Regions from separate parts of the Brachyspira sp. SAP_772 genome, predicted to be linked through region 2. Evidence: riboswitches for the same ligand, from Rfam matches in the RefSeq annotation. Region 2 holds a riboswitch; the other holds the start of a gene.
What was found. Region 2 has a riboswitch for thiamine pyrophosphate ahead of GQX97_RS01800 (YjiH family protein). Riboswitches for the same ligand answer to the same signal wherever they lie in the genome.
Positions count from the first base shown of each region.

Region 1: linked by a shared signal. The riboswitch ahead of GQX97_RS08970 (peptide ABC transporter substrate-binding protein) and the one ahead of GQX97_RS01800 (YjiH family protein) in region 2 are both predicted to bind thiamine pyrophosphate.

Region 1 is NZ_VYIX01000002.1:855,923-872,701, forward strand. Features, by position in the region: gene GQX97_RS08960 (phosphatase PAP2 family protein) at 1-78, shown strand, start outside; gene GQX97_RS08965 (flavodoxin family protein) at 465-1,415, opposite strand; gene GQX97_RS08970 (peptide ABC transporter substrate-binding protein) at 2,028-3,668, opposite strand; TPP riboswitch at 3,822-3,934, opposite strand; gene GQX97_RS08975 (hypothetical protein) at 3,982-4,503, opposite strand; gene GQX97_RS08980 (MBOAT family protein) at 4,850-6,208, shown strand; gene GQX97_RS08985 (hypothetical protein) at 6,224-7,645, shown strand; RNA gene ffs (signal recognition particle sRNA small type) at 8,048-8,142, opposite strand; tRNA gene GQX97_RS08995 (tRNA-Ser) at 8,167-8,251, opposite strand; tRNA gene GQX97_RS09000 (tRNA-Arg) at 8,268-8,341, opposite strand; gene GQX97_RS09005 (ABC transporter permease) at 8,421-9,839, opposite strand; gene GQX97_RS09010 (ABC transporter permease) at 9,839-10,879, opposite strand; gene GQX97_RS09015 (AAA family ATPase) at 11,059-12,348, shown strand; gene GQX97_RS09020 (hypothetical protein) at 12,341-12,850, shown strand; gene GQX97_RS09025 (hypothetical protein) at 13,257-14,294, shown strand; gene dnaA (chromosomal replication initiator protein DnaA) at 14,366-15,727, shown strand; gene GQX97_RS09035 (nucleotide exchange factor GrpE) at 16,242-16,779, shown strand, end outside.
Region 2 is NZ_VYIX01000001.1:401,687-418,465, reverse strand. Features, by position in the region: gene clpB (ATP-dependent chaperone ClpB) at 1-2,282, shown strand, start outside; gene GQX97_RS01820 (OmpA family protein) at 2,338-2,934, opposite strand; gene GQX97_RS01815 (hypothetical protein) at 2,958-4,196, opposite strand; gene thiM (hydroxyethylthiazole kinase) at 4,491-5,285, opposite strand; gene GQX97_RS01805 (PhzF family phenazine biosynthesis protein) at 5,306-6,097, opposite strand; gene GQX97_RS01800 (YjiH family protein) at 6,433-7,785, opposite strand; TPP riboswitch at 7,898-8,002, opposite strand; gene GQX97_RS01795 (rubrerythrin family protein) at 8,007-8,546, opposite strand; gene GQX97_RS01790 (ribonuclease J) at 8,826-10,685, shown strand; gene sppA (signal peptide peptidase SppA) at 10,568-11,668, shown strand; gene GQX97_RS01780 (hypothetical protein) at 11,670-12,233, shown strand; gene GQX97_RS01775 (LptF/LptG family permease) at 12,243-13,538, shown strand; gene GQX97_RS01770 (6-bladed beta-propeller) at 13,782-15,884, opposite strand; tRNA gene GQX97_RS01765 (tRNA-Thr) at 15,971-16,043, opposite strand; gene GQX97_RS01760 (lytic transglycosylase domain-containing protein) at 16,102-16,779, opposite strand, start outside.

The DNA.
Region 1 (16,779 bases), on a different contig from region 2:
TTGATTGGGCTTATTGTTTCATCTATTGTATATATTATTATAAATAAAAATAGGTTATTATTTTATAAGTTTACATAATATAATAGTAGAAAAGTTTTAATAAATCTTCGCAGTTGTTTCTTAATGAGGCAGAGGATTTTATAAAGGCCATAAAATATTTTAAGTTAAAGGAAGAATAATAGTATATAACTATGTTTTGTAGAAAAGTTTTTATTTTTTGTGTATGTCTTTAATAAAATTGCATTTTCGTAAAGCGTGCCCAGATGGCAAAAACTTTGACGAAGTCCTCAGAGCGACCGAAGGAAGTGCCTTTAGATATGGGTGCGTAGGCGGGAAAAAGTTAAATAAAAATACAAACATACAAGATAAAATTTAATTATTTAGATATATATAAACTCAAAAAATAAAAGCACTATTTATTAAATAGTGCTTTTTTATTATATAAAAAGTTTTATTAACCGCTATTATTTTATAGTTTCAAATTTCATCTCTCTAAATCTTTTATATTCTTCTTCTATCTCAGGCTTTTTAGACATGAAATTAGCCCTTGTCTCCATTATCTCTTGTAAATGTACTGCTCTTGCTTCGTTAATGTTTCTGTCTCTTATAAGACCGTTTTCAGCAAGCACAAATTTATATTGTCCATCTTCTCCTTTTACTAAATCGCCACCCGCACCACAAACAGCACATTCAAAATTAAACTTAACTCCGTCCCAATGCTCTTCACCCGGATATATTAAAGAGGAATGACATCTTGGGCATAAACCTAAATTAGGATCTCCAAGCCATTTTCTCTCTTCAACAGGAGTGTTAATTGCTTGGGCAATGTTTTTTCCCATTTTGTAAGCTCTCTCCAAATAGTCTTTATGTATGAGAACATTTCCTGGTCTTCCAACACTTGTAGCTAAATACATATCAACTACTGTAATAGATTGAGTAAACATTGTAGCAGCAAGTCCTTCCAAACTCATAGTCTGCCAGTCATGTTTAGAGCCGCCAACTCCTATAAGGCCTGCTACTGTGTGAGGGTCTTTTTTTACTTGTCCTATCTTTATTCTAAATGATAACTCATAAGCCAAGAATCTCTGAGCGAATGATAAATATAATGAAGAAGGAAGCAAATCATAAGTAGGGCAGCCCACTATTATTCCTTCGCATTCATTCATAACATTAACTATCTTGTCCATATCATCTTTTTCTTTGTAGATGCAGCCTTTATATTCTTTTTTTTCTTTGAATGCTTTCTCCATACCTATTGTACATGATTCGCATCCTGAACAAGGCTTTATATCATAATCAAATAAATTAATAAGTATTGCTTCGCCTCCTGCATCTTTCACTGCTGTTAAAGCTTGTTTTACTAAAATTTCGCTGTTTCCATTATGTCTGCCAGCAACTATTCCCATAACTTTCATAGAATATAATTCTCCTTTTTTATTAAAATCACTGGATAGGCTGCCAGTCTTCGTATTTTGATTTAAAAAATGATATTATCGAAGTTTATCGGAAATCTTATATTTGTTACTAAATATAAGCACCTACCTTATTTTGATTAATTTATTATACATTATAATTTAGAAAAAATCAAGAAAAAAAGTTTATTATGTTTTTTGCTCTTTTTTAATCCCCGCCCTATTGGCTTTTGTGTTTATATACAAAATATTGTTTTAATATTCTTTATTGCATAATTAAAAAAAGCACACCCACCCAAGCTTTGATTAGACTAATAATCTATTTTCCCGCACGGTAAATATTTTTTAGAAAAATAATAAAAATCGTATTTCAAATTAAAATTATATATTTTGTTTTGCTTAACGTGCGGTGTGATAATTTTTTAATTTAAAAACCACTTGGGTGGGGCGCTAAAAATTCTCATTGTGCAATGAATATAGAGAAAGTTTAAATTTAAAATTAGAGCAGAAAGATAAAAGGGTGGGGTGTGTAAATAAAATTTTTTAAGGAATAAAATACTATACTTAAAATAGCACTTTATTCCTTAAATTTATTAAAATTATAATTTATTAAAACTACTCTTCTATATATGCATAATTAAATTTATATCTTCCCAAAGGCTCATCAATATAATTTTTTAATTTTGGATTAACAACTAAAAAATCTGTTCTATATATAAAAGGTATTATAGGTGCCTCTTCAAAAAGAATAGCCTCTGCTTCTTTTAAAGCTTCCATTCTATCTTTTTCATTTGTTGAAGTAGTGGCAAAGTTTATTAAATAGTCATATCTTTCATTTGAAAATCCGCCGTAGTTTATATCACTGTCGCTTGTCATAATCTGAAGAATTGTAAGCGGGTCATTATAATCGCCTGTCCAGCTTGTTCTAGCTATTTGGTAATTGCCTGATTGTCTGAAAGGAAGTGTGATTTTTGACTCTTCTGTTCTAACTGCAACATCAATATTCAAATTATTTTTCCACATCTGCTGAATTGCTTCTAATACAGTGGTATAGAAACCAGATGAAACTTTTACTTCTAATATAGGGAAATTTTCTCCGTTAGGGTATCCTGCTTCGGCTAATAATTTTTTTGCTTCTATTATATTATTGCTGTAATTGTTCGCTATTATAAAATTGCTGCTCTCTTCTCTAAAAGATTTTTCAAAACCTTTTACAACAGGAGCAACAAAGCTTTCTGCTGCTATTAGTCTGCCGTAGCCAATATTGCTTACAATGTAATTTCTGTCTATTGCCAAAGATAATGCTTTTCTTACTCTCTTGTCGGATAATGTTTTATCTTTTGTGTTTAAATCTAAATAATATACTCCTATAATATCGCTTACAGCCATGAGATTTTCTTTTATTAGGTTTTCTATTTCACCAATAGGAGGAGCATTAATAGAAAAGTCAACATTTCCTGTTCTCACAGCATTAAGAGATATGTATTCATCAGCTATCAAAACAAAATTGATTTTTTTAGCAATCTGATTTTTGTAATCCCAATAATTAGTATTAAGTTCAAATGCAATAAGTTCATCAGGCTTTCTATCTGTCATCTTATAAGCACCATTTCCAATATAGCTTTCAGGTTTCCATGTCCAATCATCGCCGTATTTATTTATAATGTCCTCTCTCACAGGAACATAACAACCACCAGAAGCTAAAATATCTTCAAAGTATAATGTAGGGTTTTCAAGTTCTATTGTAAGAGTGTTTTCGTCTACCGCAGTAACGCCTAAACTTTCAACAGGCTTTTTGCTCATGTTTATATCTTTTGCATTTTTTATATAATACATTAAATATGCTATAGGTGAAGCTGTTTTAGGATCAACCACTCTTCTATATGAATAAACAAAATCATTGGCTGTTAGTTTTTTACCGTCGCTCCATTTGGCGTCTTCTCTTATGTGGAATGTATATTTTAATTTATCTTCGCTTATCTCCCATTTATCTGAAGAGCCTCCAACTATTTTGTTGCTTATATCTTTTGTTAATAATCCTTCAAAAGCATGATTAATATAAATAAACCCATATGTTTCATCGTTTATTGCTGGGTCAATGGATTGAAGCTCATATCCTAAGTTTATTGTAAGTTCATCTTTAATGTTTTTTGTTTCTTTGCTGCAAGAGATGATTAGCAAGAAAGTTAGAAAAATAAAAAATGTTTTAAATAAACTCTTAATAAAAAAGTTTTTTGTTTTAAGATTATAAGTCATAAAAAACTCCTAAAAATATTAAATAGAGATTTTTATAACGCCGTTTGTCTTGTTTTAATTAATTATTTTTAGTCTTGTTATTGATATAGTCTAATTTAATAAAACAAGACCAACATTAGAAAAGGTCTCATTTTATTAATTTATTTAGAATTAAGTAATAAAAGAGATAATTCCCTACGCTGGCATTACCCAAACAGGTTATAAGGGTCGAAGTTTAATTATGTAAACTTCCTCTCAGCCTTTTATAAGCTCCCCATGTTGATAATATGATATAATATTTTCATTTTTTTATCAATATTTTATAATTAATATTTTATGAAACTATTCTAAAATAATCATATAGTAATAAATATATTAAAATTTGTATAATTATTAATAGGGATATATATGCTAATATGAGTTTATTTTCTTTGATTATTGAAAATATATAAAATAAAAATATAAGAAATAAATATATTATAAAAGCGTATAAGTATACATTGTTTTTTATTTTTAAAGTATATTGTATGTTGTCAATTTTATTATTTGTATCTATTGGCTCAGTAGTTATTAATCTACCAAAAGGACTTCCGTTTTCTCCCATTTTAATTTCTTTTATAAAACTATTATCTTTAAGGATTTTATCAATATTTAAATATACTCCATAAACATCTCCATTTCTAAAAACTTTATCATAATAATTTATTTTAAATGAGTATGTGTTATTTTCAATATGTTTTATATTTGTTAAATATCCTATTCTATTTATATTGCCTAAAATTACAAAAGTTGCTAATAAAATTAATGTGAAAATCATTGAAATAATGCAAATAAAAAGAGTTTTTTTATTTTTCATAAATAAGACCTTATAAGTATTAAATCTAATGTACATGATATACAAAAAAAATCAAGTAATTTACATATTTTTGTTGATTTTTATTTGTTATAATATATAATAAATTGTCATGATTATAGTTAACCAAACCAAACCAAACCAAACCAAACCAAACCAAACCAAACCAAACCAAACCAAACCAAACCAAACCAAATAGAATACTTTTGCATTTTTTTCTGGGAGTTAAATAATGCTGTTTAATTCCACAGAATTTATGATCTTTTTTCCTATAACACTCGTTTTATACTGGATATTTCCAAAAAAGTATAGATATATTTGTTTGTTTATAGCTAGCTATACATTTTATATGTTTTGGAACCCTAAGTATGCTTTATTAATGGCTACTTCTACAGTTGTAACATTTTTAAGCGGTATATTAATAGAAAAACTAAAATATAGAAGAACAGTAGTTGCTTTTAGTTTTATTATCAATCTTGCTATATTGGTATTTTTCAAATATTTTGATTTTCTTCTACAGAATATTAATATTTTATTGTCAGTATTTAATATAAAATTGGTAGAAAAGCCTCTTGATATTATTTTACCTGTAGGAATATCTTTTTATACTTTTCAGGCATTAAGCTACACAATAGATGTTTACAGAGGTGAGATAAAGTCAGAGAAAAATATTATTAAGTATGCGTTGTTTGTATCATTCTTCCCTCAATTAGTAGCAGGGCCAATAGAGCGTTCTAAAAATTTGCTTATTCAGGTAGAAAATTTAGATAAAGTAAAAAGATTCGATTATGATAGAATGACAGAAGGTTTATTATTAATGCTTTTTGGTTATTTTCAAAAGATGGTCATAGCAGACAGAGCAGCAATATTAGTAGATACAGTATTTAATAGTTATTATGAGTATAACAGTATGGCTTTAATTTTAGCAGCAGTATTTTTTTCTATTCAGATATACTGTGATTTTGGAAGTTATTCATTAATAGCGATTGGAACAGCTAAAGTTATGGGAATCAATTTAATGGAGAATTTTAACACTCCATATTTTGCTAGAGGGATAAAGGAGTTTTGGGGTAGATGGCATATATCATTATCTACTTGGTTTAGAGATTATCTTTATATACCTTTGGGCGGAAATAGATGTTCAAAGCTTAGAAAAAGTTTTAACATATTAGTAACGTTTTTAGTAAGCGGACTTTGGCATGGAGCTAATTTTACCTTCATTGCTTGGGGAGCTATACATGGTATTTGTCATATAATAGAAGAACAATTAAAACCTATCAAAGAAAAATATTTAAATAAGTTTAATATTAGAACAAATGTCTTTAGTTTCATTATATTAGAAATAATCATTACTTTTATAATAGTAGATTTAGCTTGGATATTTTTTAGGGCTGAAACTATATATGATGCCCTTCTTTATATAAAAAGAATATTTACAAGAATAGATTTATGGACATTGTTTGATGGTACTTTATATAATTTGGGATTGAACATTTTTGAGATGAATATACTCATAATAGCTTTATTTATATTGATATCAATAGATTTAATAAAGTACATAAGAAAAGAGAGTATATTTGAGTTTTTAAGTAAGCAAAATCTATATTTTAGATGGTTTGTGATGTTATTTTTAATTTTTTACATAATTGTTTATGGTAAATATGGAGCAGGATTTGACCCTAAACAGTTTATATATTTCCAATTTTAATATTGTGAGAGAATTATGAAAATAAAAATTATTAAAATTGTACTTTTTATATCTATTTTTATATTTATTTTTATCAAAATAAATAAAACTCTTATTTTAAAAAGTACTTACGGTATCAATCAGTTTAATATTTTTTATAAACAAGAAAAAAGATCTGTAGATGTACTATTTTTTGGAAGCAGTAGGGTATTTTTTGGCATTAATCCTGGAATATTGTATAAAGATTATGGAATATCATCCTACAATTTGGCTACTTCTTTAACTCCATTTTGGCAGATATATTTTTCTGTAAAAGAATCATTAAAGACTCAAACCCCAAAACTTATAGTTATTGAAGCTTATACTACAGTATTTGTACGAGAATACACTACAAAAAGTAGTATATTAAATTTTATTTCTGGATTAAAAATATCAGAATTAAAATTAAATGCTATAAAGGTTAGTGTACCAAAAAAAGAAATAGATAAGTATTTTAATTTTATGTATCAATATCATGATAGATATTCTATTCTGAAAAAGAATGATTTTATAAACGATAACAGTTTGCAATATTTTAAAGGATTTTCCTATCTTTATAATACAGAAAAAAATGTTAAATATAGCACTAATTTAGTGAGGGAGAATTTGAAACTTTATTCAAAAACAGAAGAATATTACAGAAAAACTATAGAACTAGTAAAAAAATATGATATTCCTATTTTAATAATTCTTTCTCCATATATTAATATTCCATTGACATATAACCATAAAAAAATTTTTAATAGTGCTGAAAATATAGCTAATGAATATGATATACCCTTTATTGATTTTAATTTATACTATGATGAGTATAAATTAAATTTTTATGAAGATTTCAATGATTGGACTCATTTAAACTATAAAGGTTCAACTAAATTTACGAGATATTTAGGAAAATATTTAAAAGAGAATTATGATTTAGCTGACAGACGAGGAGATCCTAAATATTATTCTTGGGAGATAAATGCTGAATATCAGGATAAAGAAATTTATAATTTTGAATTAAAACAATATACTAATTTAAATAAATATATAGAAAAAGTAAAAAATGCTGATGATTATGTTATAGGTATTACTATGCTTGGAAATTATCAAAGTAACGATATCATTGTTCAAAATATAATATCAAATTTTAATATTAATGATATTTATTTACAAAATTCATCTTATGTAATAGATAATAATAAACTTATATATTCTTCATCTAGTTCAAATCAATATTTATTTTATGATGAAATAGGAAACTATACTGATTTAGTTGTAGATAGTGGTAGAAAATTATCTATTAATAGGACAAACTATATTAAAACAACAAATGGAATTAATATGGTAATTTATGATAAATTTACAGAAGAAATAGTTGATAATATATATTTGGAATATAAAGATAATTCTATTGACACTACAATTAAGAGATAATTATATTTTAAAAAAGTTTTTTATTTCTAATCAAGAGAGCATAGCATGAATTTTTAAGTTTGCTAATTTAGAGTTTTTTTATTTTATTATTTTTGGGATTAGACCTCAAGCCCAACTTCTTTTACCGAGTAGGTACATTTCGGTATTGGTATAAAAGAAGCCTATATCCTTCGGATACGCTTCTCGAAGAACTGCATTTAATGAAGCATAGTTTTTTATATACATATATAAGTATAAACATTATTTTTATATATTCCAAAAATATAAATCTAAAGCATTTGCACTTTTCACTAAGCGTACCCGTAGGGTAAAAACTTTGCGGCGGGAAAAAGAACAACAAAAAAATTATATAGAAAAAGATGTTTATTTACATTAAAAAATCATTGTGAATAAAAAGGCCCCTTATAACAGGAGAACTAGCACCCAGTTGGGTTGACTTACCGTTGCTTCCTTCCGAACCTGGCGGATTCATCATCAACTGCCGTAGAACCCCGTTATAAGAGATGTAGGAAACTAAACTACGGAGAGAGTGGGATTCGAACCCACGGTACTGTTACATACACACGACTTCCAATCGTGCTCCTTCAACCGCTCGGACATCTCTCCATATATTTAATTTAAACGTGCCTGAGAAGATTTGAACTTCCAACCTTCAGAACCGCAATCTGATGCTCTATCCAATTGAGCTACAGGCACATAGGTTTTATAGTTTAAAAATTATAACATAAAAATATTTTTTTGCAAATATTTATTTTTATAATCTAATTAATTATTCTTATCTGCTCTTTAGTTTTGGATGAAGTATCTTATCTAATGCAAAACCCAAAAAGGCAAAAGACATTCCCAATATAGCAATTAATATTCCCGGAGGTATTATCCACCACCAAAGCCCAGAAAGCACAGCAGAACCCTTCATAGCATCATGCAAAATCTGCCCCCAAGTAACTATAGTGGCATCTCCAAGCCCAAGTAAAGATAATGAAGACTCATAAACTATGGCAGAAGGCACCGCCAAAGCCATAGAAGCAAATGAAAAAGGCAAAAGTAGCGGTGCTAAATGATTAAATATTATTCTAAAATGCGAAGCCCCTATTGTACGTGCTGCCTCAATGTATGTCTCTTCTTTAAGCTGCATAGCCATAGAACGAACAGTCATAACTGAACCAGTCCAAGAGAAAAATATCATCATGCTTATCATAGTCCATATTGTAGGCTTAAATATTGCACTCATTACTATCATTACAGGCAAAACAGGTATGCCTATAAATATCTGATACACAAACTGCATAAAACTATCAACAAACCCTCCAAAATATGCAGACACTATTCCATACATCACGCCAATTATAACCGATATAAAACTCGTAGCTATGCCTATAAATAATGCCCACTTAAGACCTGATATTAAACCAGAAAATATATCTCGCTTCATATTGTCAGTGCCCATTATTCCAGACATTGAGCCTACCAACACCATATAAGGATTTTCAAAACTTGAATTAGCGTCAGAAAAATTAGCTGTTACTTCAAATTTATAAATACCTTTTAATGCCAAGAAATTTTTTGCCATATCATCTTTTTTTGTATTAAAAAGTATTTTCATTGGGTTGGTTGTGAGAGTGTCGATTTGTCTTGCTAGCATTCTAGGAACCGACTCTCTGTAAAACCTAAATATTCTATTTTTTGAATCATTAAATGCGGATATTCTTAAGTCGCCTTTTATATTATGTAAACTGTCTGATAGTGTGATTACTTCCCCGTCTGGTCTTGTTACATTCCAAACTAATGCAGAAGAATTATCTACATTAGCATGAAAGATTAAATCAACGGGAGATTTATCAAATTTATAATCATATTCAAATACTGCTTTGTATACTGCTTGACTATCTATATAATTAGTTTCTACGCTTATAGGTTTTATATCTGTTGTAATTGCTGATTTTTCTCTGCTAAAGAAATTAAGCCATTCTGGTGGGGCTGATGCTGGGTTATCCTGCCAATATGTGATATCTCTCCAGCGTTTTGGTGCTTCTTTGTATGTGAGTATTAATGGCTCAAATAGCGAAACAAATATTGCCAAAACAAGTATGCATAAACCTACAACGCCTGTTTTATCTTTTTTAAACTCATTAAAAAATTCTATTAGAGGGGCAAGCTTTTTATTAAGATTATTTTTATTAATATCCTTACTCATTACATCTTGCCTCCAACTTTTATTCTAGGGTCTAAGAATCCGTAAGATATATCAAGCACAACCAAACCAAATTGATAAAGAGCAGTAGTAATAGCTAAGTTTCCCATAAGCACAGGTATATCATTTTGCTGAACGGATATCCAATAAAGATTGCCCAAACCCGGCCAAGAGAATATTCCTTCAAATATGATAGAGCCTGCAATAGAGCCAAGCAGTCCTAATAAAGTTATTGTAACTATAGGAGGAGCTGAACTTCTTAAAGTATGCCCTAGTAACACAGACTTTTCTGATATACCTCTAGCACGAGCCGCCATAATATAATCTTCTTGAAGAGTGGATAGCACTATATTTCTCACAACAAAAGAAAGCCCCCAAAATCCTATTGATGTTAATGTGAGCATAGGTAAAGCCATATGCCATAACATATCCAAATAATACATTATGCCTTCAGGTGTGGGTATGGAATGAACCCCTCCAGATGGAAACAAATTAAACTTATAAACAAATATCATTATAAGTATCATAGAAAGCCACCAAGTAGGCATGCCGTAAACTATCATAGTGATAATGCTTGTAGTTCTGTCAAATAATCCGCCTGCTTTTCTTGCCTTTACAAGCCCTATTATTAAACCTATTATCATTTGTATGATTGATGCTGTTGTAAAAAGTATTATAGAGCGGGGGAGGGCTTCTCCTATTATCTTTATAACATCTCTGTTTCCGTTAGAATCCATCATTATAGTAGATTTGCCAAATTGAAATGTAATAGTGTTAATTGCCCTTATAAATATTCTCTCACCAATGCTTCTGTTGAGCCAATATATATCATAATAGTATGCTCTTCTCTCTTTAATAAAGTTTTCCACATCTTCTGTACGCATATTGCTAAGTCCGCGTACTTCGGCATTAATATTTTCTTCTATCTGTGCTTTAAGAGTTTTTTCGCTCACAGTGTTAAATATAGCAGAAGACATAAACATAAGTATCACAAACATGATTATGCCTTTTAGTATTCGTTTGATTACAAAATAAGTAAACATAATATTATCCTTACTTATGATTATACTAAAAAGAGTTAAAATTGTAAAGTATAATAGCTTAAATTATTTTTTATGGTTTTTATTTATGATTTTTTATAATTATATAAACCTGAAATTTTCAATATAGACTATTTTTTATATTTTAAGTATAATAGTTTTATATGATTAATGGAGATAATATGCAAAAAATAATTATTAAAAATTTACTTGTTGTAAAAGATTTTGAAATGGAAATTAATAAATTTAATTTAATTATAGGAGAACAATCTTCAGGTAAAAGCACAATAAGTAAAGCCATATTTTTCTTCAAAGAAATAAACACTCAAATAAAAGTTTATATATTTGCTTATAAAAATAAAATACAATACAGGATAAAAGAAATATATAATAATATAATAAAAGATTTTTTTATAAGTATATTTGGAAAATTGGAAAATATAGATGATAATTTATATTTGAAATATATATACAAATCTAATACTTATATAGAAATTACAAAAAAAAATAATAATTTAAATATTAATTACAGTGAAGATATAATAGTATTTTTTAATAAATTGGAAATTGATATAAAAAAAATTTTTGAAGAATATTTAAATGTTAATAGTTTAATAATATTTGAAGATATTTTTGAAAGAGGTATAGGTAAAGAAATAAATGATTTTTTTGAAAATGAATTAATAACTTACTATATACCAGCTTCAAGAAGTTCTATAGCATTATTGAATAATCAAAGAACTAGATTAGATTATAATACTATAGATCTTATATTTTATCCTTTTTTTACACTTGTTGAAAAAATTGAGTTCCTATTCAAAGATGGAGTTCGAAATTTTATAAATAATAGCAATGATGATAATAAAAAAATATTTCTAAATGAAATGAATAAAAAAATAGAAAAATATATGGGTGGAGAATATTTTTGTGATGATAAGTTTGGGTATATAAAATTAGAAAATAGCAACAAAAAAATACCTGTAGATAAAATATCATCTGGCCAGCAAGAAATATTATGGCTTTTAAATTGTTTATTAGGTATAGCATGGTTAAATAGAAAAAATATTTTTCTTATAATAGAAGAACCTGAAGCTCATTTATATCCAAAAATGCAAAAAGAAATTATAGATTTTATTGTTAATTTTATGAATATGACTAATAACAGTATTTTAATTACAACTCATAGCCCTTATATATTGACAAGTGCTAATAATTTGCTTTATGCTGGAAAACTAAAAGAAAATTATAAAGACAATAAAGAAAAAATAGAAAAAATTAATAATATTGTAGGTGAATATGGAGCTATTAATCCTAATGAAATAAATGCTTTTAAATTATACTTAAATGATTTTAGATATACAAATCTTATTAATGAAGAACAGGAAATTAACTCTGAAGAAATAGACGATGTATCTAATACTATTAATGAAACATATACAAAACTGTTTGATATGGAATTAAATAATGAATAATAATTATGAACTATTAAAAAAAGATGATAGAAAAACTTTATCAGATTCACAAACAAAACTTTATATAAAAGCAGAAAATGATATCTTTATCATAAAAGTGGATAATGGTATATTTAATGACAATGTAAAAAAATGTGATTATTTAGCATATAGAAAAAAAGAAGTTTCTAATTTTATAGAATTAAAAGGTGTAAAAATAGATAAAGCATATATTCAAATTATAGAAACAATAAAAAATATTTCAGACAACAATAAATTGAAACATTTAATAGATACTAAGAAAGTAAAAGCTTATATAGTTAGTAAAGAAAAAAATAAAATTCCTCAAGGTATAGAAAATAAATCAAGAGAATTAGCAAAACTTTTATTTGCTAATTCTAAAATAAAACCTCAAAATATGTTTGAGTTAATTAATTATGTTCTTGTGGTTTCTGATAAAGATAAAAGGCAATCTAATGGAAATAGAATAATATGTTCATCTAAAAAACCTTTAATATTATAATATATACATAAGCAGCTATATTTTTATCAAAAATAAATTTTTTAAATTTAAAATGTTTGCAGGGCTTTGCCCTTAACGAAGTACACACTGAGCACTTCGCTTCTTTTGCGACCGTATGGAGTCCTTCAGAACGACTGTAGGAAGTGCCCTCGACGCGCCACAAAGAAGCAAAAGGGCTATATTTTAGCTTAAATTATTTATTATAGTTTTTATTTACGATTTTTTTATAAAGTTATAAATATTTTGTAATATCTTCTATAATATTGTCTGTATAAATTATAATATAACCTTTATTTTACCGAAAATATTAATATACTATATAGTATTATACTTGAGTATTGGTTTATTAATGATATAATACTCTTTAAGGTATAAAATAAATACTACTATATATAAGCGGAGTATTATGTCAGATAATAATTTAATGCCAGACAATAATTTAGTGTTGGATGAAACAGAAGTTCTTGCCGTAAGATTTATAGCAGAATATCCAGATTTGGACCAATATATATATTTCGTATTTTTTATAGATAAACTAACAATTAATCTTATTACCAAAACAGTATTAGTTTCAGATAATTATGAGTTATTTAAAGTATTAAATAGCTATGATAATTATTTGGAGCTTTATAAATATATAGAAGTTTATAATAATCTAAATTATAAAGTAAATATAGCTTTAGATAAATTAAATAGCGATTTAGATTCTGTTTTGTCTAACAGAACAAATGTAGTTCATACCACTATGGCAGCTATTAATGATGATATTATTTCTATAATAGATATATTTTCAGATACATTAAATGTTTCTATGGATTATAATATAGGCATATACGATGTAAGTTGTAAGGGGCTCGATATTGATGAAGTTAATAGTTTTATACAAGAGTTTAAAAAAGAGTTTGAAGGCAGCAATATAGATATAAGTCAATATAATTTAGATTCAAATAAAGATGAATCAAATAATGAAGAGAGTATTACATCAAAATATAAAATAGTAAATGGCGATTTTGTTGTGGCACCTATTATGGGCAGAGCTATAGCGGATATAAAGTTAGGTGATAAGATTATAGTAAAAGTAGATTATAGTTCTTTTTATCCAAGTATGACATATTTAGATGTGAATTCCAAAAAAAATAATAATAAATATTTGGTTGTAGGCGAGGTTATAGAGAAGACTGTTAATGAAGATTCTACAAGCATAGCATTAGCATTAAGTAATGAACATTGTGCTATAATAGAGGAGACAGAGCCTATAAAAGTTAAGGTATTTAATCCTCAAAAAGATAATTATATAACACCAAACTCTTATCAGGATAACACTAAAGAAGAGCAAATATATAGAATGTTATCACATTTTAATATGTTTAAGTTTTTATTATATGGATTAGGTTTTATTTCTTTATTTGTTTTGATTTATATTTTATTTGTTATAATACTATGATTGATTTTGATTAAAGTTTATAATGATTTAATACCGATAAAAGAGCAATTAAATTTTTTAAAGATAGATAGATGGAAAAGATAAAAGAATATTTTAATGAGTTTCTAGAGATAATATCAGAAAATGGAGAATATGCTGGGGTTGCTTTACTTAAGGGCAGTGTTTTTAGGGTTGATGATGAATATAATGTAAGTATTATTTGTTCGGGTGATTTTGCAGCTAATCATATAAAGAAAGATTTTTTAGAGCGTATAAAAAGTTATTTAAAAGATAAATCTGGATATGATATAAATATTCAAGTGTTAGTTGATGTAGAGATTGTTAATGAAGAAGAAAATAATATTGATGATGCTTCAGAAATAACAGTAACAACAGAAAATAATAATAATAATACAAAAAATAAATATAAATCCAATTTAAATGAATATTTCAAGTTTGACAATTTTATAGAGGGAAGCAATAATAAATTTGTTTTTGCTGCTGCCAAATTGGTTGCTGAGAAACCGGGCAGAGAATACAATCCTCTTTATATATATGGAAGTGTTGGTATAGGAAAAACTCATTTATTACAAGCTATAGGCAATTATTACTTGGAAAATAATCCAGATGCAAAAGTTAATTATATAGATGGAAGCGGATTTAGAGATGAATATATATACGGTCTTCAAAGTAAAAAGTCTGATAACTTTAAAAAGAAATATAAATCTTTAGACATGTTTTTACTTGATGATTTGCAATTATTAGAAAGTGCTCAGGAGACTTCTAAAGAATTGTTTGAAATATTTCAGGCTTTAGATAATGGCTGTAAGCAGATGGTGTTTGTAAGTGATAAGCCTCCGAAGGAACTTAGAAACATTGAGGCAAGATTAAAAAACAGATTTGAAAAAAGTTTAATATTATCCATCGAGCCTCCGCAGTATGAAACAAGACTAGCCATAATAGAGAGAAAACTAATTGATTTAAATACAACTATTGATGAAGAAGTAATAAAATATATGGCAGAAAATATTACAACAGATGTTCGTAAGATTGAAGGAGCTATTAGAGCTTATTTGTCTGTAAGAGATTTGATGAAAATAACTCCTACTGTTGAAGAGTGTGATAAATTAAATATATTCAAAGATTATTTTACTAACAAACCAAAATTAAAAAATGCTACTATAAAAGAAATAAAAAAAATAGTTGCAGATTATTACGGTATAGAGATGAGTGCCTTTACGAGCAGTGAGAGAACAAAGTTTATAGCTAAGGTTCGACATGTTGCTGTGTACTTAGCTTGTGAATATTCTAAAAAATCTGTTACGGAAATTGGCTTAGAGTTTAATAGAGACCATGCTTCTATAATACATGCCAGAGAAAAAATAAAAGAAGAGCTTAAAGCAGATTCACATGTTGCAAGAGAAATCAATGATATAATATCTTCTTTGTCTTAATTTATTAGAATTTAGCCAAATTTAAGCAAATTTATATAAAATTACTATAAAAAATAAATGTATGATATTTTGATATTTTTTCTTGACATTTATATAAATTCTTATATAATATTACTTGTATTGTTAAATAATACAATTTTTCATAAACCTCCTTATCACCCTGCAGATCCTTTCTCGGGGTGATACTTTTTTAAACACCTCTTTATAATTGCCTGTATAATTATTAAACATGTATTATTTGTATAAATGTGTTATTATTGAACATAATATTTATTTTTAAAATAATATTTATTTTTTATAATTGTAAAACCATAACTTCTATGTAGTTTTGATGATTTATAGCACACTCCAGTAAATAAAGCAGGTAATTTAAGCCTATATTAGTATTTTATGCTATTATTTTACTGTTTTTTAATAAATATAATAATAAAAAGATAATATCTTTGGCACGATTATTGCATATATTGCAGTGTAACTTCTGTGAATAATAAAAAGGAAATTAAAAGGAGATTAAATGGAAGAAGAAATGAAAGAAGGCAATGAAACGGCTAATAATGAAAAGGTTAGCGAGGATATTGCAGAAAACAATTCTAATGCAGAAGCTAATGAAACTAATGAAGAAGAACAAAAAGAGGCTTGTGAATGTTGTGAATCTTGCGAATGTTCTGAGAATAATGAAGATGAAATTAGCATTCTAAAAAAGAGAATAGAAGAGTTAGAAAATGAAGTTTCTGATATGAAAGATAAATATATGCGTGCTATGGCTGAGGCAGAGAATATTAGAAAGAGAACTGCCAAAGAAAAAGCTGACGGCATAAAGAGAGCTAATAAAGGTATGTTATTATCTCTTATCAATTTTATGGATAATTTTGAGAGGGCATTAAAATCTTTTGATAATGATGAAACTATAAAGGGAAGCGAATATTACAAAGGCATAGAATTAATACATAAGCAGTTTATAGATTTTTTAACTGATAATGGTGTAAGTGAGATAGAGGCATTAGGAGAGGAGTTTGACCCTAACTTGCATGAGGCATTAACTATGATAGAGG
Region 2 (16,779 bases):
CTTTAAAAGATCAATATGTATCAACAGAGCATATATTCTTAGCACTTGTTGAAGCAGACAATAAAGCAGGCGACATGCTTAGGAAAAGCGGCATAAGCAAAAAAGAAGTTTTAACTGCATTAAAAGCATTAAGAAACGGACAAAGTGTTAATAGCCAAGACCCAGAAGCAAAAATGCAAGCACTTGATAAATATTGCCGTGATTTAACAGCATTAGCAGAAGCAGAAAAAATCGACCCTGTTATAGGACGTGATGAAGAGATAAGGCGTGTTATGCAGGTGTTGTCAAGAAGAACAAAAAATAATCCTGTGCTTATAGGTGAGCCGGGAGTTGGTAAAACTGCTATTGTTGAAGGACTTGCAAGAAGAATAGTTTCTCAAGATGTACCTGAGGGGCTTAAAGATAAAAGGCTATTAGCTTTAGATTTAGGTGCATTGGTAGCTGGTGCTAAGTTTAGAGGAGAGTTTGAAGAAAGATTAAAAGCTGTTATTACAGAGATAGAGAAATCTGAAGGCAACATAATATTGTTTATAGATGAGCTTCATACACTTGTAGGAGCTGGTGCTACAGAGGGAGCAATGGACGCTTCTAACCTTTTAAAACCTGCATTAGCAAGAGGCGAATTAAGAGCAATAGGTGCAACTACTTTAGATGAATATAGAAAATATATTGAAAAAGATAAAGCACTTGAGAGAAGATTCCAACAGGTTTATTGTAAAGAGCCTAGTGTTGAAGATACTATTTCAATATTAAGAGGTTTAAAAGATAAATACGAAGTTCATCATGGTGTAAGAATAAAAGACGATGCATTAGTTGCTGCTGCTGTTTTATCTAATAGATACATAACTAATAGGTTTTTACCAGATAAAGCTATTGACTTGGTAGATGAAGCTGCAAGCCAATTAAAAATAGAAATAGACAGTCAGCCTACAGAACTTGACAAAATTGAAAGAAAAATATTACAGCTTAATATAGAAAAACAAGCTCTTTCAAACGAAAATGATGCAGCATCTAAAGAGAGATTAGAAAAACTTGAAAAAGAATTATCTGAACTTTCTGAAGAACGCAACACTATGAAACTTCAATGGGATAACGAAAAAGGAAGAATTGAAGAAACTAGAAAATTAAAAGAAGAACTTGAGGCTTTAAATATAAAAGAGACTCAATATACAAGAGAAGGTAATTTAGCAAAAGCTGCCGAAATAAAATATGGTAAAATACCAGAATTACAGAAAAAATTAGAAGAAGCAGCAAAAGCTATGGAAGAAGCTAAAAACTCTGATAAGAAAAGACTTTTAAGAGAAGAGATTTCTGAAGATGATATAGCTAGAGTAATATCTGTATGGACTGGAATACCTGTAAGTAAAATGCTTACAAGTGAAAAACAAAAATACTTACAGCTTGAAGAAGTTTTACACAAAAGAGTTGTAGGACAAGATGAAGCTATAACTTCAGTTGCTGATGCTATAAGAAGAAACAGAGCAGGACTTTCTGATGAAAACAAACCGCTTGGAAGTTTCTTATTTATAGGACCTACTGGAGTTGGTAAAACTGAGCTTGCTAAAACACTTGCTGATTTCTTGTTTAGCGATGAAAAAGCTTTAACAAGAATAGATATGAGTGAGTATATGGAGAAGTTTTCTGTCAGCAGACTTATAGGAGCTCCTCCGGGATATGTAGGTTATGATGAAGGCGGACAATTAACAGAGGCAGTAAGAAGAAGACCTTATTCTGTTATACTGTTTGACGAGATAGAAAAAGCTCACCCTGACGTGTTTAATGTTTTACTTCAGGTATTAGATGATGGAAGACTTACTGACGGACAAGGAAGAATAGTAGATTTCAAAAATGCTATTATCATAATGACAAGTAATTTAGGCTCTGATTTAATTCTTGAAGCTAATGATACTAATGATATCAAAGAAAAAATTCAAGAGTTACTAAAAATGTCATTTAGACCAGAGTTCTTAAACAGAATAGATGAGATAATAACATTTACTAGACTTGACAAAAAATATATTGCTGAGATAGTAAGAAATCAAATAGCAAGAGTTGCTAACAGACTTAAAGACAGAAGAATAACTTTAGATGTGAGTGATGAGGCTATAGACTATATTGCTGATATTGGTTATGATCCTCAGTTTGGAGCAAGACCATTAAAAAGAGCGATACAGAATTATATAGAAAATCCATTAGCTAAAGAAATGCTTGCTGGAAAATATTTAGAGGGAGATACTATAAAAGTTGTAAAAGAGGGTGACGGTTTGGTTTTTGAAAAATAATATTAAATAAAAACAATATTAATGGCTTAGTATATGAATATATGCTAAGCCTTTTTTATTTTAAAAAATTGGTATTATTAATATAATAATTAATATAATAATTGCTGTAATAATAATTATAATTACTTAATTGATTTTCACATTTTAATGCCACAAAATCAACTCTTCTATTTTGAAAAGTATTAGTAGTATATTTAGGAGCAAAATAACTATATGGATAAATCTTTACTCTTTCATGATAAACACCAAAAGAAAGTATAACATCTCTTATAACACTTGCCCTTTGAAGAGAAAGTCTCATATTTAAATCCAATTTTTCTTTGCTTATCTCATCTGCATGTCCTTCTACTATTAAGATAGCATTTCTATTGTTGCTCATAAAGCTAATCATTTCATTCATCACATATGTGTAATCTTCTATATTGTATGCCTTTTTTCCACCTACTTTATAATATATTTCTTTATCTATGTTAAGCAAATATCCTCTTTCAGTTTGAATAGTGCTCATATTTGTACTTAAAATAAAATTATAATTGCATTCACTTTCAATATCTTTAGGTTTATCCCAAGAAAAATATATTCTTCTCTCTGGTATGAAGCAAGCTATTAAAACAAAAGGAATTAAAATAAACAAAAATATTTTATAACTCATTAAATTCTTAACCCCTTAAATATTTAAAACCTTATATTAATTGGTATAAATGAAATAGCAAGCTGCTTCGTAAATATACCATACTCTATAGAAAAAGCTTGATAAAATATATCAAAATGAAACCCAACTCTCATATCATAAACTTTGTAATACATTGTATCTTCTGAATTAGGCATATATAAATCATTAACAGTTATTTCATGACCAACAATATTAGCATAGCTTCCTATGCCATTAACACCAACTTTTGAATTTAAGCTTCCAAATACAATATCAGCCCCAATAGAAAAATAAGCATCTAAATATTGTATAACAGGTACTTTATCTCTCATCTTAAAACCAAATACAATCTTTGGACTTAAAGCAAAAGTTTTCCATTTGGATTCTAAAAAAGCATTCCCATTAAATACAACTCCCGTATCAGTGCCTCCATTATATCCTAAATAAAGAGGAACATATACGTTTCTATTATCTGTAGACATTTTTAAATGGCCTTCATCATAATTAAAATCCATTCTTAAGTCACCAAAGAAATATTTAGTTCTAAAAAGATAAGCCTTTAAAGAAGCTCCTATATTATATCCTAAAGATTCTATCTCAACATCATTAACAATTACTTCGTAAACATCTTTAAAACCTAAAGAGATCCCTCCCCTAATAGTTAAAGCTAAAGGTACAGGCCCAAGATTAACCTGTAAATAGGCATTAATATGAGGAATAGGAAGAAGTTCTAAAGAGTCGGATAATGATTCATAATCATTTTTTTTATTATTTTTTATTTTTTCTGCAGAAGATAAAGGTACATCAGTATATAAATTAATTCCAAAACTTCCTATAGGTGTATGCATTGGTATGAGAAGCCCTGTATTATTTCCAGAGGCCGCATTAAAAGCTGTTTTCTTTTTTAAAGCATTAATAACTGCAGTTGCTGTGCCTTGCTGCATATTAGCTAATTCTAAGAAACCTAATGTAGTTCCAACCAATAATATTACAGATTCATTTGTAGTGGTATCAAGAATTCTCTCTGGATTTTGAGCTATTGTCATAAGCTCTCCAAATGTAAATGTTTTTATACCGTCATCAAAAAGTTTATTCATCTGTTTGCTGTCAATTAAAATATTTAGAGTTTCTTTAGGAATATTATTATATTTGCCAGTTGATTCTACATAGGCATTAATAAAGGTTCCATAATCAATAGTTGGCAATTGAGAATATGCTTTAACACTAAGAACAGCAATAAATATAAAAACTAATTTTCTCATAATCAAATCCTACATCATAAACACAATTCGTCTGAAAATGTTTTAATAGTTATTTGGTGGTCTGATATTTCTGGCTTTTTTTCATTAATGTTTGGATATGATTGAGATAACAAATTTATTTTTTTGCATGACATTATTAATACTAATATTAAACACACAACCAATGCCGCTTTTATTCTCATAACTCAACTCAAAATAAAAATTACATAGTGCTGATAGTATATAATATTAATATTATTTTTCAAATCATTTTACTTGGAAAAATGAAATAATTAATGTTTTTTTAGTAAAAAATTATAAACTCACTCTTTTAGATGCATCGCTTATATCAAGTTTATAAAGCTCATCAATAAAAGCAACAGCAAAACTAGCAGGAGCATCAGATTTTTTTGAAGCCTTTTCAGCAGCCGAAGCCATTATGCACATAGCTGAAGTAGCAGCAATTAAAGGTTCAGACACCGCAAGTATAGCAGCTGTAATTGCAGTGGAAGTACAGCCCATGCCAGTATTTAAAGGCATTAAATGAGAACCGCCTTTCACATACAAAACCTTATCTCCGTCTGTGATAATATCAGTCTCTCCGCTTATGCTTACAACAGTGTTATATTCTTTAGCTAAATATTTTCCAGATTCTAATGCCATATTAACATTAGCACTGCTGTCTACTCCTTTGGTCTTTATGCTCTCTCCAGCAAGCACCATTATTTCAGAAGCATTTCCACGCACAACTTTTGGACTATAATTTTTAATTAAATCAATAGCAGTTTTAGTTCTAAGTTTTGTAGCACCCGCCCCAACAGGGTCAAGCACAAAAGGCACATTTTTTTTATTGGCTATCTCACATGCACTATGCATAGCTTCAATAGAAGTTTTTGTTAAAGTTCCAATATTAATAACAAGCGATGAAGCAATAGAAAGCATATCCTCAAACTCTTCTTTTTCAAATGTCATCACAGGAGAAGCACCCACCGCAAGCAATGCATTAGCTGTAATTTGCATAACAACATAATTAGTAATATTATGCACTAATGGGCATTTAGATTTCATATCTGTAATTGCTTTAAATATTTCATTTTGTAATGTACTCATTTTTTATAACTCCTTATAATTTAAATAAAAATTTCTGAAACGCAATATAAACATGCCTTTCCAGCTATAGTTAATTTATTATTTTTAATATTGCAATATAAAACTCCTGTTCTTGGAGAAGCCTGAAATGCAACAAAATAATCTTTATTCAATTTCTTTGAAAGCAAAGGTATAATATGGCAATGCCCAGAACCGCATACATCCACTTCATCTACGTCTAATTTTGGTCCGAAAGTTCTAGTAACACTGTCATATTTATTATTTTCTTTATCTTTTACATCAGATGTGATATGAAATAAAAGCCCATCTAATTTTTTTATAATCTCTAAATTAGGTTTTGCATTTATAACCTGATTTTCATCTTCCAATACACATACAATGTCACGTCCAATATAAGCTCCTAAAGGTTTTATTCCTCCTATAGCTTCTATTATATCAGATGTAATTTCTATAGGTTTCAAATCATAATTAGGTGTATCCATTTCATAAATATCATCTTTTTTTCTAATGGTTAATATACCTTCTTTCGTATTTAAGCTCACTTCATTAGAATGTTTTTCTGCAAAATTTAATATAGCATAAGCCACAGCAAGCACAGCATGCCCGCAAAAATCTATTTCACATTTCGGAGTAAACCAATACACATCATAATTATTTCCATTCTTTATTGTAAATACTGTTTCTGAAATATTATTTTCCATAGCAATATTTTGCATAAGTTCATGAGAAATATTTTTTTCTAATATGCAAACAGCCGTTGGATTGCCTTTAAAAACCTCATCAGCAAAAGAATCTATAATATAGTATTTCATAATTAATCCCCTACTTATTATATACTAAACATTTTTAAGTTTGTCAATTTTTTTATTCAACTTTTTCCCGCCGCAAAAAGTTGCAAAAAGTGAAAGTATAAAATTAGTATTAAATCATACTAAAATTGTACTACCTGTAAAATAATTTATTAAATTTAAGCAAAATATAACCTTTTTGCTTCTTTGCGGCATACCTAAATGTACTTCCTTCGGTCGCAAAAGAAGTGGAGTGCTACCCTACGGGCACGCTTCGCAGAGTGCAAAGCCCTGCAAATATTTTAAATTTAACAAATTTATTTTTAACAAAATATAGTTGTTTATGCATATACTAATTATCAACTAAGAAAGAAATATGCAAAAGGCACAGCAAATATCAATGAAAGTATTATTCTCTCAACCCATATTATCATCATATCTCTTATTTTTATAGGTATACCAACAGCCAATATTACAGGAATAGGAGCAGCAAAATATAAAATCTCTGCAACACACACAATAGCAACCACAGACTTAGCAAATTGACTAGCATACATTACAATACTTGAAGAACATGACATTTCAACTAATGTAACAGAACAAGCCTTTGCAACTATATAAGCCTCATCTCCAAGCCCAAGTAATTTAGTTATAGGCAAAAATATATAGCTGATAAGATTAAATAAAGGAGTATAATTCACTATCAAAAGCCCAATAAATGTTATAGCCATAAAATTAGGCATTACAGAAATAGAAACCATAAGCCCCTCTTTTAGATTCTTAACAACACTATTTAAAACTTTGTCAGAATGACTAGCAACTTCAGCAGCCTCATTTAATGCCATCTTAAAAATATTGCCCCCTCTGTATATAGGTTCTTCTGCAACTTCTTTATCCATATATCCATTGCTAGGTTTACTTCTTAACGGATAAAGTCTTACAGTTATAGCTGTTACTATAAATGTTATTAACATAGTGCCAAAAAAATATATATTCCATTTATCTATAACCCCAAACATCTTAGCTACAACTATCATAAAAGTAGTTGAAACCGTAGAAAATCCTGTAGCTATTATGCAGGCCTCTTTTTTAGAATAATAACCTTTCTTATAAACCTTACTTGTCATTAAAAGAGCAATAGAATAACTTCCAACAAATGAAGCTATAGCATCTAAAGAAGATCTTCCAGAAGTTTTCCATATAGGCTTCATTATACAACGCATAAATATACCAGCAAATGACATAAGTCCATAATCCACTAAAAACGATAAAAATATAAAACCTATACTATTAATCAATGCTATTTGAGTGAGTAAATTATAAGAAAAAAGAAGCATATTAGGCTTTAGAAAATCATCAGGACCTAATTTGAAATATGCCATTATAATAAATGGTATTGATGTAAGTTTAATAAATGAAAAAAATATTTCTGTTTTATTTTTATTCCAAGTCTTACTTATAAAAGGATATATTCCTCCAAACATAGTTATAAAAATACCATAATAAGGATCTACAAATGGAATTTTTCTTATAAAACTTACTAAATGGTCTATAGGTATAGATTTAACATCACCTATCTTAATAGGTATAAATAACATAAATATACCTATAAAACTAAGAACAATAAATTTTAAATAAATTGATTTACTAAATTTAATATTAGTTAAATCATTGCTGCTTAAAGCATTTTCAGAGTTTGAAACATTATTCATAAAAATTTCCTTTAATTAATATTTTTTTATAGAAACCTTAATGAAAATAATGAGTGCATAAAATTAGAAAAATAAAAAAACGAGACCAATTTAAGAAAACTGATCTCGTATTTTTTATACAAAATTATTTCCCTACACTGGCATTATCCAACAGGTTATAAGGGTCTAAGTTTTATAAACTTACTCTCAGCCTTTTCAAGCTCCCCTAAATATAAGCTCTATTAATATTTTTGAAACATTCTAGAAGAACCTCCGCAAGTCTCACATGTTTCTGGGAATTTATCAATATAGATATTTCCGCAGTTAGGACATAAATATAAAGTTATCTCAGTATTTGTATCTGCAAATTTAGCTTTAATTAACTCAAATAATTTAGCATGTTCTACTTCAACTTTACCAAGAGAAGTAACAGTAGAGCTTACTAATTTATTTTGCTGCTCTAGCATAACTTCAGCTAATTGAGGGTACAGAATTGTAGATTCATATACTTCGCCTTTAATAGCTACTTCTAAGTTGCTTTTATCATCTGAAATTTCAACATCAAGCAATTGAGGAACAAATTTTGTCATATCTAAGGAACTTCTTGATGCTAATTTTCTCATTTTTTCAGCATGTATTCGTTCTGCTAATGCTGTAGTAGAAAATACTTTTTGAACAGCTGGATTCTTAGATGCCTTAGAAAATTGAGAATATTTATTAGCAGCATTAGATTCACCTTGAAAAATAGAAAACAAAACTTCTTCAAGAGATTTTACAGCCATATAAATAACTCCTTCAAAATAGTATTTAATATTTTTTAATGTGTTCATAAAAAATATTTCTTTATTATTAATATATTATATTTAATAGTAAAAAATATCAAGTATGAAAATTAGTTATATTTTTTACCGCAAAATAACTTAAATGTTTTTACTATTCAAGTAAATAATTTTTATTATCAATAAAAAATAATAATTTATAATAACTTGACTTAATATTTCTTTACAGTTAAAATAAAAAAAATTTAAAAAATAACATAATAAAATAAAAGTAGTAAATAGATGAACAATAATGATAAGATAAGAATCATACCTTTAGGCGGCGTACAAGAAATAGGTATGAATATGACTGTTATAGAATACGGTGATGAAGTATTAATAATTGATTGCGGGTTTATGTTTCCTAAATATCATATGCTTGGTATAGATTATGTAATACCTGATACTTCATATTTAGAAGATAAAAATATAGTTGGATTAGTATTAACTCATGGACATGAGGACCATATAGGAGCTATACCTCATTTCTTAAGAAAATTTCCTAATATACCAATTTATGGTTCAAGATTAACTGCTGCTTTTTTAAGGGCTAAATTAAACGATTATAAAAATGAATATAGAGATGTAAAGATTTATGAATTAGAGCCTAGAAATAAAATTGAAATAGGAATGAACTTTGATATAGAGTTTATAAGAGTTAATCACAGTATACCTGATGGAGTTGGAGTTGCTATTACTACTCCTCTTGGTGTTATAATACATACAGGAGATTTTAAAGTTGATTTAAATCCTACTACAGATAAATTTATAGACCTTTATAAGTTTGCTGAATATGGTGAAAAGGGAGTACTTTTACTTTTAGCAGATTCTACCAACTGTCATAAGAATGGTTTTTCTATGAGTGAGAGTGTTGTTCAAAATACAATGACGCCTCTGTTTGCATATGAAGATGGTATGATAATTGTTGCTGTTTTTGCAAGCAGTATTGAGAGAATACAAGATTTGGTAACTGCTGCTAAGATTAATAATAAATATGTAGCTTTTTCTGGAAGGAGCTTAATTAAATATACAAAAATAGCTCAAGAGATGGGATATTTAAATCTATATGATATAGTTATACCAATAGATAGATTAAACAGATATCCAAGAGAAAAGATTGTATGCATAACTACAGGCACACAAGGGGAGCCTTATTCTTCTCTTTCATTGATAGCTGCTGAGGCTCATAAGCATATAAAAGTTGAAGACGGTGATATGGTAATATTTTCTTCTAGTGTTATACCGGGCAATGAAATGTCTGTTACAAGAATGATTAATAATCTTTATGACCTTGGGGCTAAAATGGTGGGTGAAGATAAAAAACTTCTTCATGTATCTGGACATGCTTCCAGTGAAGATTTAAAACTTATGTATAGGTTAGTAAAGCCAAAATATTTTATACCTATTCATGGAGAGAAAAGGCATTTAATTAGTCATATAAAATTAGTAGAAGAACTTAATGGTCTTAATTCTAAAGGTTTTTTACTATATAATGGTAATGTACTTGAAATAGATAGTTCTTTAGAAGCTAAAATTGCTGAACCTATAGAAATAAGAAATATTTATGTTGATGGTAAGGGTGTTGGTGATTTAGAAGATAGTATATTTTTTGACAGAGAACAATTATCTTTAAATGGGGTTGTTGTTGCTAATGTGGTAGCTAAGAAAAATAAAACCGGCAATTATGATATAAATATAGATATAGAAAGTAAAGGTTTTACATACAATGGAGCAGAAAAATCATCTATAATAAGTAAAAATGAAGAGCTTATTAAAGAAGGAAAAAACTCTGCAACAGAAGCTGTTAGAAAATTACTAAATAGAAATAAAAGAACACCTTCTACTATAAAATATGAAGTACGTGAGGCATTAAGAAAAAAGTTTATACAAATAATAGGAAGAGAACCTGTTATATTTGTATCACTTTATATAGACAATGTTTATGTAGATTTAGAGGAAAATAATATAACTACGGAGGAGGAAACATGTACGAACAAAACAATAAAGAACAAGAAAATAGTGCACAAGAAGAAAGTAAGGAATATACAAATAGCATCAAAAAAATTGAAAAAGAAAAAAATAAAGAAAGTAAAAGATTTATAATATTTTCTTTATTAATACTAGTTTCAATAATTATAGGAATTACTTCCATATTCAGCAAACCTCAAAATAAAATTTCATCTGTTATTATAAAAGGAAAAGAAACAAATATTAATGCTATACAAAACAAAGAAGGTATTGCAATTATAGATTTAGTAGGTGTAATATCTCATGTAGCAAGAAGAAGCTCTATTGGAATAGAAGAGAAATCTGTAACAGAAAAATTAATTGATGATTTTGAATATTATATGAAAGATGATAATGTAAAAGCAATAGTGTTGCAAATAGATAGCCCCGGAGGAGCTTTAACTTCTTGTGAAGAGGCTTTAAAATATTTGCAAGACTTAAAGAAAAAATATCCCAAACCAATAGTAGCTTCATTTAGAAGTATGGCAGCAAGCGGTGGATATTATATTGCTATGATAGCTGATAAAATATATGCCAATGAATCAACACTCACTGGAAGTATAGGCGTAATATCTCAATTTGTTAATGTATCTAATTTAATGGATAAATACGGAATAAAAATGTACACAATAAAAAGCGGCAGAAATAAAGATTCATTATCTCCGTTTAGAGAACCTAGAGAAGATGAGCTTGCTTATTGGCAGGATATGACTTATGAGTTTGTTGCTCAATTTACTAATGTGGTGGAAACTGCAAGAGGAGATAAAATTAAAGGCAACAGAGAAGATTTATTTGACGGAAGAGTATTTAGCGGAAAAAGAGCTTTAGAAGTAGGTTTAATAGACAATATTGGCACACTTCAAGATGCTATAAAAGGTGCTGCTGAAATGGCTGATATTACAGATGAAGAGCCTTATATTATAAAAAGACCAGAAAACAAAAACTTTATAAATTTTTTATTATCAAGTATGCCTTTTGTTTATAAACCTCAAGCCTTAATACCTTATGAGGAATTAATAAATACTAAATATATAGGTGTTCCTATGTATATTTATCTTCCTAATTATATAGGAGAGTAAAATGAAAATATACGAAGCTATATATTATTATTTATTATCTCCTAAAGAGGCTATAAAAAAAGAATTAAAATTAGAATATGCTTTAATAATATATTTAATAGCATCTATTAGTATATCAATATCAGCTTTAATAACTATTGGAACTAAAAGCTCTATATTTAAATTATTAATACTTGTTTTTGGAATATCAGCATACATTGCAATATCAAATATAATAAAAATAGCTGTTATTAATTTAACTACTACTCTGTTAAATATATCTAATAAAAACTGTATTAAAAAATTTATAAAAAATTATTTTGCTATATATGGAATATTTATTTTTATTTTACCAATAAGCTTAATTTTTATAAAAAACAGTGCCTTATTTTTTATACAGGCTATTAGTTTTATAATATTTCAAATATACTATTTTTTTATATCATATTATAATATAAAGGAATCTTTTAATATAAATAGTAGTTCTAAAGCATTCATGATTTTACTTTCTCCTATTATAATAGATTATTTAACATATATATCTTTGATTATATTAATATTTGGAGTTTTTATAAATAGTTTATAATTTGTTGTTATGAAAAAAATAAAGAAATATATTATATTAGAAGCTATAGGTCCTTTTATAGCAGGAGTATTATTTTTTACATTTATATTTGTAATACAGCTTTTACCAGAATTATTTAGGCTTATATTAAACAATGGAGCTCCTATATGGACTTCTTTAGAGATATTTGTTTATATGCTTCCATTCAACGTGGCAATTACTATACCAATGTCTATACTAATGGCTGGTATTATGGGATATGGAAGGCTTTCTTCTGATAATGAGATCATAGTAATGCGTGCTTTAGGTTTTTCTCATATGAGAATATATGCACCTATTATAATACTTGGCTTTTTTACTTTTTTATTTTCTTTATTTTTTAATAATGTTGTGATGACTGAATCAAATTATAGATATAGAGCTCTATTCTCCTATATAATTAATATAAGACCTTCTATTGCGGTTGGTAAATTGGAGTTTGCTTATATATCAGATATTAATTTATCCATTGGTGCATATTATAGCGATAATAATGGCATGTCTAATGTTGTTATTTATGATGGTAATTCTCAGGCTAGAAGAGTTATTACTGCTAAAAGTGGAAAATGGAAAAATAATGAGGCTAATTCTAAAGTTATAACATTAACTTTATATGATGGAATAGTTCAAGAGATGCCTGTATACGGTTTTGTAAGTAATGATTTTACCGTATTTAATGCTATGGATATTAATATAGTGAGAAATGTAAGTAAATTAAATGATCATGAAAGAGGACTTAGAGAAATTCCTGCTTGGGAGATAAGAAAAAAAATTAATGCCTCTATGAATGATTCACTTGTAGTTCTAACAAATCAAATAAGTAATATGATATCAACAGCCTATTCTAACTCATTTATAACCAACATAGACGGCACAACAAATATAATACTAACAAACGCTAATGTATCTTTTTCATCTTTTTCAAATACCTATGTTACCACAAACGCTGCTGAATTAGACAAATTATTTAAAACAACCAAAAAAGAAGCCGTACCTTATTTTTATTATGTGGAATTTCATAAGTTTATATCTATACCAGCGGCTTGTTTATTTATGGTATTTATTGGAGCCCCTTTAGGTATAGTGGGTAAAAGAAGCGGAAGAGGGTTTGGATTTGGACTTTCTGTAATAGTAGTAGTAATATATTATATTTTAATTACTGTAGCAGAAATTATAGCAGGAAATAGAACTATACCGGGATTTCTTGCTATGTGGTTTCCTAATATAGTATTAGCCGTCATAGGTGCGGTTCTTATGATACGCTCATTCTTTAGTAAAGGAAAATAATAATAGAGAGTTATTATATTTCTAAAGTTATATAGCTATATTTAATAAACTATTTTTTAAATACATAATCTTTATTTACTATAATATGATAGATACTTTTAATAAATTTTAAAGTCATTATTATAAAATAATTAATAGTAAGAAATAAATTTAAACTGCTAATATATTTTACAAAATATATTATAAAGGAATAGATTATACTTAAAAATCTATTCCTTTATAATATTTAAAATTTATAAACTTTTAAGGCAATATAAATCCAGATTCCTCTTCTCCAAACATATCTCTATAATTAACTCTCACCTTTAATGATCTATACTGACCTTTTTCTAAATTATTCTTAAAGCTATTAAAATAAATAAAATATCTTCCAAAATTAATGTTTTTTATATTCATAAGTTCATTAGCATAATTTATAGAATTGTCAGCATTTATAGTGTAACCATAAGTAGACTTAGTCATCAAATCATAGAAATAGTTTGTTTTATTAGTTCCAATATAAACCTGATTTAATGAAACAGCATTATTTTTTGCATAGTTATAAAGGTCTGTAAAATCCATCATAGAAAATACAGTATCATCAGGGTCACTTACTGAGAAATTAATAATAGCAGTCTTCTTAAAACTATTTGCAGAAAGCCTAATAGCTTCATAATAAGCATTATCTAAAGCAGATATTCCCCCTACAAATCTAAAATTATTAGCATTTTCTAATATTCTTAAATTAGCAGCAGAATATCCATCTGACTTATAAACCTCATCATTATAATGTATAACCATTACTTCATCATTGTTAGTTAAACTCAAAGTAAAATTACTAATCTCTTCTTTTATTCTATTCTCATAAGGTCTAGCAGCAGCACTATCTTCAATTAAAAATATAAATCTATACTCATGAAGTTCAGGAGCATCATACATTCCAACTTTTGTATATATATTATCATTCTCTATAACTTCAAAGTTTTCAGCAGTAAGCCCAATAATAGGATTAGTAAGTCTATCACGCACAGTTACAGAAGCAACAACAATAGGATATTTATTTAAATATTCTCTGTCAATAAATACGTCCAAATTAGCATAATATTCTTCTTTTCTTGTATAAACATCTATTCTTCCAGATAAGAAGTCCGTAAGATAAATACTATTATTAGCATCTTCTGTTACAGATGTAGGAGTAGCGGTGTATCTCTCAGAGTTATTAAACAAAGTAAAAATATCATTATTTATATCATAATAATAAACCCTGCTTCCATCAGCTATAAACAAATTCCCATCAGAAGCAAAAGATAATCCCCTAGGCTCATTAAATAATTCATGCCTAATAGTAGCAACATAATTACCGTTTAAATCGAATTTCTGCACTCTTTTATTGCCCATATCAGCCACATAAATATAATTATTATCAACCACTATGCCCGCAGGAGAAAAGAACTCCCCCTCATTCTCTCCCATTCTTCCGAAACTATCTAAATAATTACCATTAACATCAAATATTACAATTCTATTATTTCCAGTATCAGAAACATATAACCTTCCTCCATTATCAGTATATAAAGATGAAGGACCAAGAAGCTGCCCGTTGCTTATACCAGTATTTCCTATATTTGTGATATAATTTCCGTTATTGTCGTATTTAAATATTTTATCTCTTTTAGTGTTTGCTATATATATATATCCATTGTTATCAATAGTAAAACCTCTAGGATTTTCTAATTTCTCATAAGGATAAACTCTTGTTACAAACTGTATAGCTTTTCTCCACCAACTAGTTTGTTGCACTTCTAATCTTTTACCATTTGATATTTTTCTTATTAAGTTTCCGTTTACATCAAATTGCTTTAATGAAGAATCACTATAATCTAATACATACAAAGTACCATCTTCAGCCATTTCTATTTGTATAGGCTGATTAATATTTTTTAAGAAATTGGCATTTGTAGAGAAGTTTTTAAGATAAATAAAATTGCTTAAAACATCTTTAGTCTCTTCAGTAACATTTGCAGTATAATATTTATTGATTTTAGAGAGTATTATAGGGTCTTGATATCCCATTCTAGTAATATTCATCCATTCATTAATAGCAAGGTTCATATATCCAGCCTTATATAAAGCCCTGCTATACCAATATCTAATAAACTTATCCATTGGATTTGTGTTAAGAGAGGTTCTAAAGCTAGCTATTGCTGCGTCATAACGTTCTTGATTATAATAATGCACACCTCTGATTAGTTCTCTGTAAGAGTCATAGCTATCTGTGTTTACATAATACGGGGTTTTGTCTAAGGGGTATGAAAGCGATACAGTTATAAAAAAAATAACCATAAACGCTAGAAGTTTTACTCTCATAAATCCTCTTTTTATTAGTTTATTTTATGGTTTTATTAAATTAAAAATAATTACAAAACAAAAATATATAATAATAATGATAACAAAGCCCACTATCGGGATTGAACCGATGACCCTCACCTTACCATGGTGATGCTCTACCTGCTGAGCTAAGTGGGCATTTTTTCATTTTTATTATAAAATTACAGACTAAAAAAGTCAAGCAAAAATAATATGTTTACTTTATATAGCCTATAATATTTTTAACATAATTTTTAGTTTCATCTATATTAGGTATTCTTTGTAATTTATCTACCAAAGAAGGACCCGCATTATAAGCAGATAAAGATAAATCCAATCTGCCGTCATATCTATTTAGCATTTGTGATAAATATTTAGTACCAGCCATTATATTAGTATAAGGGTCTTTAAGCATCTCTTTATCGGTTACACCAAGGCCAACTCCTGTAGAAGGCATTATCTGCATTAAACCAATAGCACCTTTATGACTAACAGCATTAGGCATATAATTTGACTCTTGCTTTATAACTGCTTTAATTAAATCTTCAGGTACAGAATATTTAGCAGAAGCTTCTTTAATTATGTTATCATAAGTTGTTGGGAAAGATGCTTTTTTATATGCATTTAGAGCTTTAGCAAAATTATTAGTAGCATCATCATACACACCAAAAGAAATTTTACCATTAAATGCATCATTATTACTAGCATTTATTTTTTTATTGCTTGCTTCTACTGTTGCAGCAACATTATCAGTTTTATTTATATTATCTAATTGACTATTATTTTTTACAGAGTTTTCTGCCATAGCTTCATTTAAATGCTCAGAAAAAGACTTTGTAGGAGGAGTTGTATTAAGCGGAGCAAAACCCAATTGATTAAATCTCTCCTGAATCTC